2 regions of the Actinoplanes sp. NPDC048796 genome follow, and region 2 is predicted to be linked to the other one. Evidence: riboswitches for the same ligand, from Rfam matches in the RefSeq annotation. Region 2 holds a riboswitch; the other holds the start of a gene.
The links. A riboswitch is a leader RNA that binds a small molecule or an ion and turns the genes downstream of it on or off. The one in region 2 is predicted to bind cyclic di-AMP.

Region 1 (7,285 bases), 220 kb from region 2:
AAGCCGCGCGACGCGAGCTCGGCGACGGTCCCGGGCGCCGACGCGACCAGCGCGACGTCGGGGATCAACCTCGCCGCCAGACAGGCCTCGTCGAAGGCGGCACGGATCCCGGTGCCTTGCGGCAGGGTGACGATGGGGTACGCCGTGAGGTCGGCCAGACAGATGCGGTCGCGGGGCTCGTCCGGAGGAAAGAGCGCGACCAGGCCCTCGCTGCTGATCACCTGCGTGGCCAGGTGCTCGGGCGGCTCGCCGGCGAGGCCGACCAGGGCGATGTCGATCGCGCCGGCCCGGACTCCGGCCACGAGATCATGGGAGTCGCCCTCGGTCAGTTCGAGCTCGATGCCCGGGTGCTCGCCGTGGAAGCCGGCGATCCCGGCGAACAGCGGTGTGATCTCGCAGCCGCTCACCATTCCGACCGTCACATGCCCGCGAACCAGGCCCTTCACCTCGTCGATGGCCTCGCGCAGGTCGGCTGCGGCGTCGAGCGCGGCCCGGGCGTACGGCAGCGCGGCCACCCCCGCCTCGGTGAGGCGGGCGACTCGTCCCGAACGGTCGAACAGCTCCGCACCGAGCTCGCTTTCCAGCGCCTTGACCTGCGCACTCACGCCCGACTGGCTGATGTGCACCTTCTCCGCCGCCCGGGTGAAGTTCGCTTCCTCGGCGACCGTCACGAAGTACTCCAGCTGCCGCAGTTCCATAACTGCGGATTCTAGCTCCCATGAAAACCATGCGTTGGACTTCTCATCCCGCCTCGAGAAGGCTGGACGCATGACGAAACGAGAGAAGGCCCAGCGCCCCGAAGACCTGACCCGCCTGTTCGTCGAGCGTGCCAACGCCAAAGACGCCGAAGGCCTCGCACTGCTGTACGAGGAGGATGCCGTGATGGCGTACCCACCCGGACGCCAGACCGTCGGCCGCGCCGCCATCCAGCGCATGTGGGAGGAGGCTCTGCCACACATGCCCACCGTCGAGCCCGAGGAGCCGCTGCCCACCCTGCTGAGCGGCGAGCTGGCCCTGACCTCCACACCTCCGCGAGATGGCTCGGGCGCCCGGGCCCAGGTGGTTCGCCGCCAGCCCGACGGCACGTGGCTGCGGGTTCTCGACCAGCCGGAATTCCAGACTCCGCGGTCGTGATCCCGGCGCCGGCGATCAGGCATTCGCCGGCGCCGGGAGCAGCTATTACAGCGCCAGAGGCTGACCCGGGAAGATGCGATGCGGGCTGTTCAAAGCGGCGCGATTCAGGCGGTATAGGGCTCGCCAGCCGCCTTCCACGTTTGCCTTGGCGGCGATTGAAGCAAGGGTGTCGCCGGCGCGCACCACGTAGTAGCGGCCTGTGGATGACGCTGTGGATGGAGCCTTGACGGTGGATTTGCGAGTGACCGTGTTTGTACTGCGATATTGGCGGGTAGAGAAGGCCTTTCGGCCACAAGTCGGCCACGCGCCCAGGCCCTGGGAACGGCGGACCAGCTCGGCGATTTGGATTTGTTCCGCGCGGGATGCCTGGTCGGCGGTGCGAGCGAAACGGTGTCCGCCGTGGGAGCGCCACGTGCTGCGGCTGAATTGCAGGCCGCCGTAGTATCCGTTGCCGGTGTTGATGCCCCAGTTGCCGCCGGATTCGCACTCGGCGATGGCGTCCCAGTTGACGGAACCGCCCTTGGCGAGCGCGACGGCGTGCGCCGGCGCGGCGGCCGGGGGTGAAGCGAGTGCCGGGGCTGCTGGGGCGGCCAGAGTGACAGTTGCGGCGGCCAGGCCCACCATGACGCGGGCAGGTTTGCACATTTGTGCCATGACGAAAGACCCTCCACGCCTGCGAGGTCAGCTGTCGGGTTCGGGCTGAGGTGCCCGGCCGCGCGTGCGCGGCTTCACCCCGAGGCGCGCCAAAGCGCCGAAGAACTCGGGTCCCCCGCTCCATGCCGTAAGTATGTGTTCCGCCGGGCAGCGGCAGGATTCGGCGTTCCGCCCGTACGGACCGGCGGCGACCGCGAAAGGGCACCCGCCGGATTCTTATAGGAATAGGCGAGATCGACGTTATCGTGTCGCGCGCATTTGTGGAGCTTGTTGGAGAATTGGCAACCATGACCGAGCACGACATCGTCGTCTACGGCGCTTCCGGCTTCGTCGGTGCGCTGGTGGCACGGCATCTGGCCGAACATTCCCCCGATGGCCTTCGGATCGCGCTGGCCGGCCGCTCCGAAAGCAAACTCGATGCTGTGAAACGCCGGCTCGGCGTCGAATGGCCGATCCTGGTCGCGGACGCCGGTGACGCCGACGCGGTCGCCCGGCTCGCGCGGGCGACGCGGATTCTCGTCACGACCGTGGGGCCGTACGCGAAATACGGCAAGCCATTGGTGGACGCCTGCGCCCGGGCCGGAACCGACTATCTCGACCTGACCGGTGAGGTTCTTTTCGCACGTCAGAGCATTGACGACAACCACGAGGTGGCCCGTGGCACCGGTGCCCGGATAGTGCATTCGTGCGGGTTCGACTCGATCCCGTCCGACCTCGGTGTGCACGTTCTGAGCGAGGCCGTTCGCCGTGACGGCGCGGGCGAGCTCACCGACACCGCGATGGTGGTGACGAGCCTGCGCGGCGGGGTCAGCGGCGGCACCATCGACTCGCTGCGCCATCAGCTCGACACCGTCAAGAGGGATCCGGCGAAAAGGCGGGTCGCGGCCGGCCCGTACTCGCTGAGCCCGGACCGGGCCGCCGAGCCGGACCTCGGCCGGCAGTCCGACATCGCCACCGTTCGGGGCGAGCGGGTACATCCGTCGCTGCGGGGGACACTCGCGCCGTTCTTCATGGCGTCCTACAACACGCGGGTCGTCCGGCGCAGCAATGCGCTGCGGGGTTACGCGTACGGGCGCGAGTTCCGCTATCGGGAGTTCATGAGTGTGGGCGCGTCGCCCCTGGTGTCCCCGGTGGCCGCCAACGGCGTCAAGCTGGGCTTCGGTGCCCTCGTCGCGGGTCTGATGTTCCCGCCGACGCGATATGTGATCGACCGCGTGCTGCCGAAACCGGGTGAGGGGCCGTCCAGCGACAAGGGGCACTTCACCTGCGACCTCTTCGGCCGCACCTCGACGGGCGCCCACTACACGGCCCGGTTCCGGGACGACCACGATCCTGGCTACAGCGGCACGGCGATCATGCTGGGGGAGAGCGCCCTGGCCCTGGCCGTCGACCTGCCGAAGGGTGAGGGTGGCGTGCTGACCCCGGCCACGGCGCTCGGCGACACGCTCGTGGAGCGCCTTCGGGCCGCCGGCGTGGAGATCTCCACCCGCGGTTCCAGCGTCAGTGATGGTCGCCGTGGTTGAGCAGGTGGGAGCGTTCGCCCTCGTGGTCGAGCACGCACAGGACCTCGGCCGGGCCGTCGAGGGCGCCGAACGCGTGCGGGACCATCGTGGAAAACGAGGCGGCCTCGCCCGTGCGGACGGTGATGGTGCGTTCGCCCAAGCGCAGGATGATCGTGCCCGAGAGCACGGTGAACCAGTCGCGGCCCGGGTGGACCCGCAGATCCTTGGGCATCGCACGGGTCACTCGCAGCTTGGCCACGGTCTGGTTGCTCTCGTGGGAGAGCAACCACGTCGTGATGCCGCGAGCCTCGTCGCGGTGCGGGCGGATCACCACGTCGTCGTCGGCGCCCGACTCCACGAGCTGGTCGAGGGTGATGCTGAGCGCCCGCGCGATCGGGGCCAGCTGGTCGAGGGCGATCCGCCGGTGGCCGGTCTCGATGCGGCTGAGCGTGGACGGGCTCAGGTAGCAGCGGGCCGCCAGCTCGTCGAGGGACCAGCCGCGAGCCATCCGCAGGCCCCGGATGCGCTGGCGGACCAGGGCATCGAGTTCGCCGTCTTGCGTCATACGCAAGATGCTATGTCGCTGACGCAAGATGCGGCTACCTTCGAGACATGGCACATACCGCTTTCGCTGAGCTGCTTGACCTCGACGCCGAGGTGTTGCGCGACTACCACAACGAGGTCATCACCTGGGTCGGCTCGCTGGCCCCGGCCCAGCCGAAGATCATCGACCTGGGTGCGGGCACCGGTGTGGGCAGCCGCGCGCTTCTGCGGGCGCTGCCGGGAGCCGAGGTCGTCGCGGTCGACATGGACGACGAGATGCTCGCCCACATCCAGGCCACCGACCCCGGGATCCGGACGGTCCGGGCCGACCTCGACCAGCCCTGGCCCGACCTCGGGCCGGCCGACCTGATCTGGGCCTCGGCCTCGCTGCACCACCTGGCCGACCCGGTTCGCGGGCTGCGGCAGGCCCTCGACGTGCTGCGGCCCGGTGGGCACCTCGTGGTCGCGGAGCTCGAGTCCTTCCCCAGCTTCCTGCCGGCCGGTCCCGAGGCCGACATCGAGGGCCGCCTCAACGCGGAACTCGACAAGATGCGGGCCGAGCATGGGCTGCACATGCACGCCGACTGGCCGGCCCTGCTGGCCGAGGCCGGCTTCGTCGTCGAGGCTGACCGCCGGTTCGACATCGACCTGCGGCCGCCGTTGCCGGCCGCGGCCGGCCGCTACGCGGAGATCTCGCTGGGCCGCGGGCTGCACCGGCTCGAGGATCGGCTTTCGGCTGACGACCTGAAGGCCCTCGAGGAGATCGTGGCCGGTATCAAGACCCGCGACGACCTGGTCGTCCGTGCCACCCGGACGGTCATCGTGGGGCGCAAGCCCAGCTGAAAGCCGCAGCCGGGCTAAAGGCCGCCGCCGGGCTGGAGGCCGCCGCCGGGCTGGAGGGTTTCGGCCAGTGCGACGGCGATGGTGGTCAGGTGCTCGGCCAGCTCGTCCGGGTCGCCGGTCATGCCGTGGGTGATCCAGTCGATGATCACCTCGCTGACGCCGGCGACCAGGGCGAGCAGGGTGCGCTCGTACCGGACCTGATCTTCCGGGGTGATCAGCGACCGCAGCATGACCGCGACGAACCGGGCGTCCTCGCGCAGCACCCCGCGGCGCCGGGTCTCCATCCGCGGCGCGTTGATGTAGATGACGTGCGCCGTCTCCGGATTGTCGCGCAGCAAGCCGACCATCGTGCGCAGGACCGGCCGGAACAGCTCGGCCAGGCCGGCCGGGCTCGGCGGGGCGGCCGCCGCCACCCGGCGCAGCAGCCATTCGTTCCGCTCCCGCTGCACCTCGATCGCCAAGGCCTCACGGTCGCGGAAATGTTCGTAGAAGTACCTTTTTGAGACCTTCGCCCGGGCGCAGACGTCGGTGATGGTCACCTCGTCGTAGTCGCGCGTGCCGAACAGATACACTGCCGATGCCACGATCCGCTCCCGGCGATCGGAGGAACGTTGCGCGCGCGACCGACCGCCGTACGTCTCCCCGCGGCGGGCCGGAGTAGCGCTCTGTTCGTCCACGACGATTACCGTACGACTTCGTAGATCACCACACACGCCAACGTCCACATTGGGCACTGAGTGTGCAGAATCCATGGCTACCCGCATGATCAACGGCTGCGCGACGGCCGGCGGGAGGATTTCGGGACGCCAGACGACATATCGAGGAGTAACCACCGAGGTGCTCGGGCGGCGGCAGGCGTTCGCGACATGAGCAATCACTCATGAGCCAGATATGGATCGAGACTGGCTGCAACCGGCCCCTTACGGGCAGGATCGAAATCATGGCCGGCCGTCTTCCTTACCCGCTCACCTTGACGGGAGACGGCATCGTGCTGCGCGAATGGCGATCCGACGACCTCGACGATCTGATCGATCTGCTCGACGAACCCGAGATCGCCCGGTGGACGCCCATGCCGTCGCCGTTCGACGTCGAGGCCGGCATCGCGTACCTCAAGCGCTCTCATCAGGGCCGCGTCAGCGGTTCACGCATCCAGCTCGCGATCACCGCCGACGGCGGGCGACCGCTCGGCGAGGTCCTGCTCTTCGGCGTCGACCTCGGCCTCAAAGAGGCCGAACTGGGCTATCTGGTGGGCAAGGACCATCGCCGGCGCGGGCTGGCGTCGGGGTCACTCGCACTGCTTTCCCAGTACGCCCGGAGCGCGCTCGCCTTGAGCAGGCTCCTGCTCCGCATCGACCCGCGTAACACCGCCAGCACCGCCGTGGCCCAGCGCTGCGGTTATCGGCTGACCGGCGAACCGCCGATCCTCCAGGAGGGACCGTACGGCTCAAGCCGGCTCGACACCTGGGAACTCGTCGAGGGCCAGGCCGGCACCCGCCGCGATCGGCTCAAAAATGTCGCAGCCAGGCGGTACGGTCGTCGCACCTGAGCTTCCCTGGAGGTGTGCCATGGTCAGCGTCGATCGTGCACAGGTGACGGCCTACCGCATCGCCGCTCTCGGTCTCGCCGAGCGCGTCGACGCGCGCCCGGCCGACCTGCCCGTCCTCGACCTCGGCGTGCAGGAATACACGCCCGGCTCGGCCTGGGTCGCGCTCGCCGCGCGCACCAGCGGTCCGCTCGCCGACGACCGGCTGATCACCGTGTGGGCCGCCCGCGGCGCGCCTCACCTGCATCGTCGCGCCGACCTGGCGGCCCTGATCAAACAGTTGTGGCCGATCAGCGACGCCGACGCCACCGCGCGCATCCAGAGCGGCCAGATCCCCGAGGGCATGAAGCTGGGTGTCGAGGCCTTCCGGGTCACCGCCGACGCGTTCCGCGAGGTGGTCCACGGCCCGATGCCGCGCGGCGAGGTGAGCGGCGAGGTCAGCAAGCGGGTGCCGCGTGCCCTGACGTATGAGTGCCGGAGCTGCCGGGCGCGACACATCGCGGGCAACGTCTGGCAGCATTCCGGCCTGGCCGGCGGCGTCGAGGTGCAGTCCCGCGGCAAGGACGCGACGCTGGGACCGATCCCTTCCGCGCCTCCACGCCCTCGGGAGAACGAGGGCATCGGCGAGCTGATCCTCACGTACCTGCGGCTCCTGGGTCCGGCGACGCCGCTCGAGGTCGGCAAATACCTGGGCAGTTCGACCGCCGAGATGAAATCGGTCTGGCCGGTCGAGCGGCTGGCCGAGATCACCGTGGACGGTAAGAAGAAGTGGCTGCCCGTCGAGGCGGTGGACGATCTCGCACGAGCGGCGCGGGCCGATGGCGTCCGCTTTGTTCCGCCGATGGACGCGCTGCTGCAAGCCCGCGATCGCGACGTGCTGGTGCCCGACCGCGCTCAGCAGAAAGAGGTGTGGCGCGTCATCGGCAACCCCGGGGCGCTCCTGCTCGACGGGGAAATCGTCGGCGTCTGGCGGGCCAAGCTCGCCGGTCGCAAGCGGGTCGACCTGACGATCACCGCGTTCGACAAGGTCTCGGCCGGCCGCCGTAAGCAGGTCGAGGCCGAGGCC
Region 2 (7,285 bases):
AATGTGCTCGACCCGGGCCGGCACTCCCGCCGCACGGCCGAGCTGGCGGTCCGGCTCGCGCCCTACCCGGCGATCTCTCCCGGCCACCCGCTCAACATCGCCGTCCGGATGGACGCCCTGCACTTCTTCGACGGCCGAGGCGCACGCATAGACGTGGGTTGGCGCTAGTCCCCTTCCGGGTTTTGTTTCGCAGGCGCGTGGTGCCACTGGGGCGGCACACCGCGTAAGCTGCACCACGGTGGAGGAGAGATTGGGCCAGAGAGTGCGTTCGGCTCCGAGCGTGGAGTCGTCGGGCTCAGCCGTCCCTCCATCGGGCGCCGCCGGCCACCTGCTCGACCGCCGTTTCGCCCGGGACGAGATCGCCCTCGTGCGCCACGAGGTGACAGCGCGGTTGCGTGGGGTGGGGCTGACCGGCGACCGGCTTCAGGGTTACATCCTGGCCGTCAACGAGATCGTCACGAACGTCGTGTTGCACGCCGGTGGCTACGGTCGCCTGCTGCTGTGGACGGCCGGCGACTCGGCCTGGTGCTCGGTCACCGACTCGGGCTCGGGCATTCCGGCGCGATACCTGTCCGCTCCCGAGGTTCCCGAGACCTATGAGGTGGGCGGACGCGGCATCTGGCTGGCCTATCAGCTCTGCGACGAAGTCACTGTGGCCACCGGGCCGATCGGTACCACGATCGGCTTGCGGATCGAACTTTGAACAGCGTGTAAACCACCGGACGAATGTGAAGGTGCCCTTCCGGGCTCATCGACGGCGCGGTGCGACTACATTAGGCCGGTGCTCGGACTACCTCCTCACGTAACCGCATGCCTTTTCGATCTTGACGGCGTGCTCACGCAGACCGCTCTTGTGCACAATGCTGCGTGGAAGCAGACGTTCGACACGTTTCTGAAGGCGTGGTCGGCGCAGCACGATCAGGAATTCGTGCCGTTCGACTCCGGCGCCGACTACCACCAGTACGTCGACGGCCGGCCACGAGCCGACGGCGTCCGCACGTTCCTGGCGTCCCGCGGCATCACCCTGCCCGAGGGCACCCCGGACGACGGTCCCGACCTGCTGACCGTGAACGGCCTCGGCAACCGTAAGAACATCCTCGTTCTCCAGAAGATCCAAGAAGGCGCCGTCCAGGTCTACGAGGGCTCCGTGGAGTACCTCAAGGCCGCACAGCAGGCCGGTCTGCGCCGCGCTGTGGTCTCGGCCAGCGCCAACTGCAAAGACGTCCTCGAGGCGGCCGGCATCGCCGACCTGATTGAAGTACGCGTGGACGGGGTAACCGCCCGCGAACAGGGCCTGCCGGGCAAGCCCGCGCCGGACACGTTCCTGTACGCGGCCAAGCAGCTCGGGCTCGACCCGAAGAGCTGTGCCGTCTACGAGGACGCCCTGGCCGGCGTCGCCGCCGGTCGCGCGGGCGCGTTCGGCATCGTGATCGGTGTCGACCGAGTGGGTCAGTCTCAGGCACTTCTGGACAACGGGGCCGACGTTGTGGTTTCGGATCTGTCCGAACTCCTGACGCGTTAGTGCACGTACTCCATTAAGACTTTTCTCCTTCCTCATAGGTACGAGAGGCACCACCGTGATCCGTGAACGGGCATATCCCGTCGACCCTTGGCACATCCGGGAGACTCGCCTCGACCTGGATCTGCTGGCCCAGTCCGAGTCGGTCTTCGCGCTGAGCAACGGACACATCGGGATCCGCGGAAATCTGGACGAGGGCGAGCCGCACGGCCTGCCGGGCACCTACCTCAACTCGTTCTACGAGCTCCGCCCGCTGCCCTACGCCGAGGCCGGCTACGGCTTCCCGGAGTCCGGCCAGACGATGGTCAACGTCACCAACGCCAAGCTGATGCGGCTGCTGGTCGACGACGAGCCGTTCGACGTGCGTTACGGCGAGCTGCGCTCGCACGAGCGCGTGCTCGACCTGCGGGCGGGCACGCTGGAGCGCAACGTCGAGTGGGTCTCGCCGTCCGGCCAGGCCATCCGGGTCCGCACCGTGCGCCTGGTGTCGTTCACCCAGCGGGCCGTCGTGGCGTTCCTCTACGAGGTGGAGCCGCTCGACAGCACGGCCCGGCTGATCCTGCAGTCGGAGCTGGTCGCCAACGAGCAGCTGCCGGCGATGAGCAAGGACCCGCGCGTGGCGGCCGTGCTCGATCACCCGCTGCAGTCCGAGGAGGTCCTCGAGCAGCGCACCGGCGGCCTGCTGGTGCACCGCACCAAGGCCTCCGACCTGCGCATGGCCGCGGCCATGGAGCACCTGGTCGAGACGCCCGGCAAGCACGCGGTGACCACCGAGGGCCACCCCGACTGGCTGCGCACGACAGTGGCCTGCAAGCTGGAGCCGGGTCAGAAGCTGCGCGTGGTGAAGATCGCCGCCTACGGCTGGTCCTCGCACCGGTCGCTGCCGGCCGTGCGCGACCAGGTCGGCGCCGCGCTGGCCAGCGCCCGGCTCGACGGCTGGGAGGGCCTGGTCGACAACCAGCGCGAATACCTGGACGCGTTCTGGGACCACTCCGACGTCCGCGTCGAGGGCGACCCCGAGGTGCAGCAGGCGGTCCGCTTCGGCCTGTTCCACACGCTGCAGGCGGGCGCCCGGGCCGAGCAGCGCCCGATCGGCTCCAAGGGCCTGTCCGGCCCCGGCTACGACGGCCACACGTTCTGGGATGCCGAGACCTTCGTCCTGCCCGCGCTGACGTACACACAGCCCGGCGCGGCGGCCGACGTGCTGCGCTGGCGGCACTCGACGCTGGATCTGGCCCGGGAGCGCGCGCAGACCCTCGGCCTGCAGGGCGCCGCCTTCCCGTGGCGCACCATCCGCGGCCAGGAGTGCTCGGCGTACTGGCCGGCCGGCACCGCCGGCTTCCACATCGGCGCCGACATCGCCGACGCCGTGCGGCGGTACGTGCAGGCCACCGGCGACTACGACTTCGAGCGTGAGTACGGCCTGGAGCTGCTGGTCGAGACGGCCCGGCTCTGGCGTTCGCTCGGCCACCACGACCGGCACGGCCGGTTCCACATCGACGGGGTGACCGGCCCCGACGAGTACACGGCGGTGGTCGACGACAACATCTACACCAACCTGCTGGCGCAGCAGAACCTGCTGACCGCGGCCGACGCGGCCAAGCGGCACCCCGACCTGGCCCGCAAGCTCGGCGTCGACGACGAGGAGACGGCGAGCTGGCGGGACGCGGCGGCCTCGGTCCACATCCCGTACGACCGGGAACTCGGCGTGCACCAGCAGTCGGAGGGCTTCACCCGGCTCCAGGAGTGGGACTTCGAGAACACCCCGCCCGAGGCCTACCCGCTACTGCTGAACTACCCGTACTTCGACCTGTACCGCAAGCAGGTGGTCAAGCAGGCCGACCTGGTCATGGCGATGTACATCCGCGGTGACGCGTTCACTCCGGAGGAGAAGGCGCGCAACTTCGCCTACTACGACGCCCGGACCGTCCGCGACTCGTCGCTGTCGGCCTGCATCCAGGCCGTGATGGCGGCCGAGACCGGCCACCTCGAGCTGGCGCACGACTATCTGGGCGAGGCCGCCCTGATGGACCTGCACGACCTGCACCAGAACTCGCGGGACGGCCTGCACATCGCCTCGCTGGCCGGCACGTGGATCTCGCTGGTCGCCGGGCTCGGCGGCATGCGCGACTTCAACGGCCAGCTGTCGTTCGCGCCCCGGCTGCCCAGCCGGATCAACGCGCTGGACTTCTCTCTGCTCTGGCGGGGCCTGCGCCTGCGGGTGAACGTGACCCCCGAGGAGGTCACGTACTCGCTGCGCAACGGTGGCGGCTCGGCCCGGCTCGTGCTGCTGCACCACGGCAAGGAGGTCGAGGTCACCCAGGTCAAGCCGGTGACCGTGGCCAACCCGCCGGCCATCCAGGCCGGCCCGGCGCCGACCCAGCCCGCCGGGCGCGCCCCGGTGCGGCGCGCCACCGCTTAACCGAAAACGGCCCCCGGGGTTTCCCGGGGGCCGTCTTTCGCCTGTCTCAGAGCATCGACACGTGTACGTGGTCGGTGTGGTCGCTGGGCCCGTGATAGGCGCGCCACTCGCCTTCCGAGGGGAACCAGATCTGCTTGTACCAGATCACGTAATAGATGCCGAGCCGGTCCGCGTTGCGGACCAGGAACGCCATCAGGTTGTTCCCGTACTCCTTCATGTCCGCGTTGTGCGCGACCGAGAAGCCGCTGTTCTGCAACGACCAGTCACAGGCCCGGCCCTTCGGGTGCTCGAACGGCCCGCCGTCGCGGTGACAGCCCACGAACCTGTTGAAGCCCGCCTTCTTCGTCTCTTTGTACATATTCAATGTACGGGCGGTGATGCATCCGCTGGTCGTCGGATCTTTCACGGTGCACGACTCGGGCGAGAAGCCGCCTTCGGAATTGCGCGGCGCGGGTTTGGCCTTCGGCGACTCGGCGAGGACGTGGCCCTGCGTGAGGCCTTCGCCGCCGACCAGGTTGAGGGCCTGGCTGGCCGCCTCCTTCTGCTTCTTCATCGCGACGAGGTTGGTCTGCTGCTTCTTGACCTCGGCGTCCAGTGCCACCTTGGACTTCGTGACCTCGTCGATCGCCTTGTTCAGCTCGCCGAGCTTCCGGTCGTGCTCGGTGTTGATCTCCTCGAGCGACATGGCCCGGGCCAGGAAGTCGTCCGAGCCCTTGCTGCTCAGCAGGAAGCTGGCCGCGTTGAGCTGGCCGAACCGGTACTGCTGGTTGGCGATCGCGTTGACCTCGGGAATCAGCGCGTTGCGGCGGGCCTCAGCCGTCTTGATCTTGGCGGCGAGAGTCTTCTGCGCGGCCGTCGACTTCGCCACGGCGCCCTTGGCCTGGACGAATCGGCGGTTCGAGGACTCGATCAGCTCGTCGAGAGTCAGGTTCTGTTTGCCGGCCGACTCGTCCGGCGCCGCTGACGTGCCGTCGCCGGGCTCGGCGTAGGCCGGAGATATGGGTGACGCCAGGAAAGCGACAGAAACGATCGGCGCCAGGGCAAGCATCAGCCACCGGCGGGGTCGTACGGTCATGCAGGTTCCTTCCGGTTAACCGCCGACCGGGTTAGCTGACGGGTTCGGGACGGAAGCGATCCCTACCGCTGACGCGGATGCACCCCATGACTGACCTGGTTCCCCGGCTCGCCTCACGGCGATTGGGCGGTGGCCGCCGGCACCTCGGGGGCGGTGCCTGGTTAGGCGGACCGGCGGTCAGTTTACCCGAGAACAAGAGAGGCTTCAGGCCTGGCAAAACGTTATTCGCGTAGTCCACCTGTGACATTCAGTAATAGTGGCTACTGTGCGTCGCCATTCAATTGCTTCGCGTGCGATAACTGTCGATCGTTCGATGTCTTCGGTATGGTCGGTGCCGGTCCCCACCCCCCGGGGATCGCCGCCTAATCGTTTCCGGACGAGCCGGGGAACCAATCTTTCCGGGGTGAATCCGCGCCAGCGGTAGGGATCAACTTCCGTCCCGAACCCGTCAGCTAACTCGGTCGGCGGCCGACGGAAGGAACAGGTGTGCGGCAGAAGACTGTCCGGCGACGACTGGCAGCCACCATGGCGATGCTCGTCGCGATCTTTGGTCTCGCGTTAGCGGTGGCCGGCCCGGCGTCGGCCGCGCCGGGCGACACGGGCGACGACGGCGAGGGCGCCCCCAAGACCCTCATCCAGCAGCTCGAGGCCGCCTCCAAGGGGTTCGTCGAGGCCAAGGAGGCGCTGGACCGCTCGCGCAAGCGCCAGACCGAACTGGCGGCCAAGCTCAAGGAGCTCGACAAGCAGCTCGCCCCGCGGCAGGCGGCACTGGACGAGCTCATCCAGCAGTCGTACCGCACCGGGCGCCTCGGCCCGATGAGCGCGCTGCTGTCGGGTGGCTCGTCCGAGGGCTTCCTCGACCGGGCCGAGACGCTCGAGACGATCGCGGTCAAGGAGAACACGGCGGTGGCGGCGCTCAAGAACACCCGCGACGCCCAGCAGGCCGCCAAGGTCGCCATCGACACCGAGGTGCGCAACGAGCAGAAGCAGGTCGCGCTCATGGCCAAGCGCAAGGTGCAGGCCGAGGCCGCTCTGAAGGCCGCCAACACCGGCGGGAACGACAAGACCGGTCAGGACGCGCCGCAGGCCGGCGACAAGGCCGTCAGCTCCTCCAGCAAGCAGAAGGCGGGCGCGGCGCCGCGCGACTCCGACGGCTCGCTGCCCTCCGAGAGCTGCTCCGAGCCTGATCCCACCACGAGCGGGTGCCTGAGTCCTCGGACGCTCAATGCCCTCAAGCAAGCGCAAGCGGACGGCTTCACCCGTTATGTCGCCTGCTTCCGCGAGCAGAACAGCGGTGAGCATCCCAAGGGCAAGGCCTGCGACTTCGCCGCCGACAAGGACGGCTTCGGCGGCGTCGCCACGGGCGCCAGCAAGACGTACGGCACCAACCTCGCGAACTACTTCATCAACAACGCGGACCGGCTGGGCGTTCTGTACGTCATCTGGTTCGAGCGGATCTGGCTACCCAGTAGTGGCTGGAAGGCGTACACCAGAGGAAACGGCGACCCTTCCAGCGACCACACGAACCACGTGCATCTCTCGATGCGATGACATGGCTCCGCTTCGCTCCGCGGGCGATCGCCTTGTAACCGATGAGATGGGGCGCGATTTTCCGCCGTCCGCAAACCCCGCGGCCGTCGAAAAACCGAGCCCCATCTCATCGATGACATGGCTCCGCTTCGCTCCGCGGGCGATCGCCTTGTAACCGATGAGATGGGGCGCGATTTTCCGCCGTCCGCAAACCCCGCGGCCGTCGAAAAACCGAGCCCCATCTCATCGGCGGCGATCGCGGTGTTTTCGGGCTACTTCCGTACGAAGGTCTCGTACTCCTTCATGACGTCGTCAGTCGGGCCGTCGGCACGGATCACGCCCGACTCGAGCCAGATCGACCGCTCGCAGGTGTCGCGGATCGACTGCTCGCTGTGGCTCACCAGGAAGACCGTGCCGGCCTCCTGACGCAGGTCGCGCACCCGCTGCTCGCTGCGCTTGCGGAATTTCGCGTCACCGGTGGCCAGCGCCTCGTCGATCAGCAGCACGTCGTGCTTCTTGGCGGCGGCGATCGAGAAGCGCAGCCGGGCCGCCATGCCGGACGAGTACGTCTTCATCGGCAGGGAGCTGAAGTCGCCCCGCTCGTCGATGCCGGAGAACTCGATGATCTCGGCCGTACGCTCCTTGACCTGGGCCGGCGTCATGCCCATGGCCAGGCAGCCGAGCTCCACGTTGCGTACCCCGGAAAGGTCGTTCATCAGCACCGCGTTCACGCCCAGCA

Region 1: another riboswitch for cyclic di-AMP. It lies ahead of AB0C26_RS12410 (transglycosylase family protein); the one in region 2 lies ahead of AB0C26_RS13435 (hypothetical protein).

Annotation. Positions count from the first base shown of each region.
Region 1 covers NZ_JBEZGO010000002.1:850,442-857,726, reverse strand. Annotated here, with positions in the region: gene AB0C26_RS12420 (LysR family transcriptional regulator) at 1-698, opposite strand, end outside; gene AB0C26_RS12415 (nuclear transport factor 2 family protein) at 769-1,134, shown strand; gene AB0C26_RS12410 (transglycosylase family protein) at 1,180-1,788, opposite strand; cyclic di-AMP (ydaO/yuaA leader) riboswitch at 1,793-1,964, opposite strand; gene AB0C26_RS12405 (saccharopine dehydrogenase NADP-binding domain-containing protein) at 2,076-3,311, shown strand; gene AB0C26_RS12400 (XRE family transcriptional regulator) at 3,289-3,855, opposite strand; gene AB0C26_RS12395 (methyltransferase domain-containing protein) at 3,903-4,676, shown strand; gene AB0C26_RS12390 (TetR/AcrR family transcriptional regulator) at 4,691-5,260, opposite strand; gene AB0C26_RS12385 (GNAT family N-acetyltransferase) at 5,557-6,222, shown strand; gene AB0C26_RS12380 (DNA glycosylase AlkZ-like family protein) at 6,242-7,285, shown strand, end outside.
Region 2 covers NZ_JBEZGO010000002.1:1,066,518-1,073,802, reverse strand. Annotated here, with positions in the region: gene AB0C26_RS13455 (ATP-binding cassette domain-containing protein) at 1-168, shown strand, start outside; gene AB0C26_RS13450 (ATP-binding protein) at 263-703, shown strand; gene AB0C26_RS13445 (beta-phosphoglucomutase family hydrolase) at 782-1,522, shown strand; gene AB0C26_RS13440 (glycoside hydrolase family 65 protein) at 1,578-3,941, shown strand; gene AB0C26_RS13435 (hypothetical protein) at 3,988-5,016, opposite strand; cyclic di-AMP (ydaO/yuaA leader) riboswitch at 5,020-5,155, opposite strand; cyclic di-AMP (ydaO/yuaA leader) riboswitch at 5,366-5,499, shown strand; gene AB0C26_RS13430 (hypothetical protein) at 5,503-6,567, shown strand; gene AB0C26_RS13425 (ABC transporter ATP-binding protein) at 6,819-7,285, opposite strand, start outside.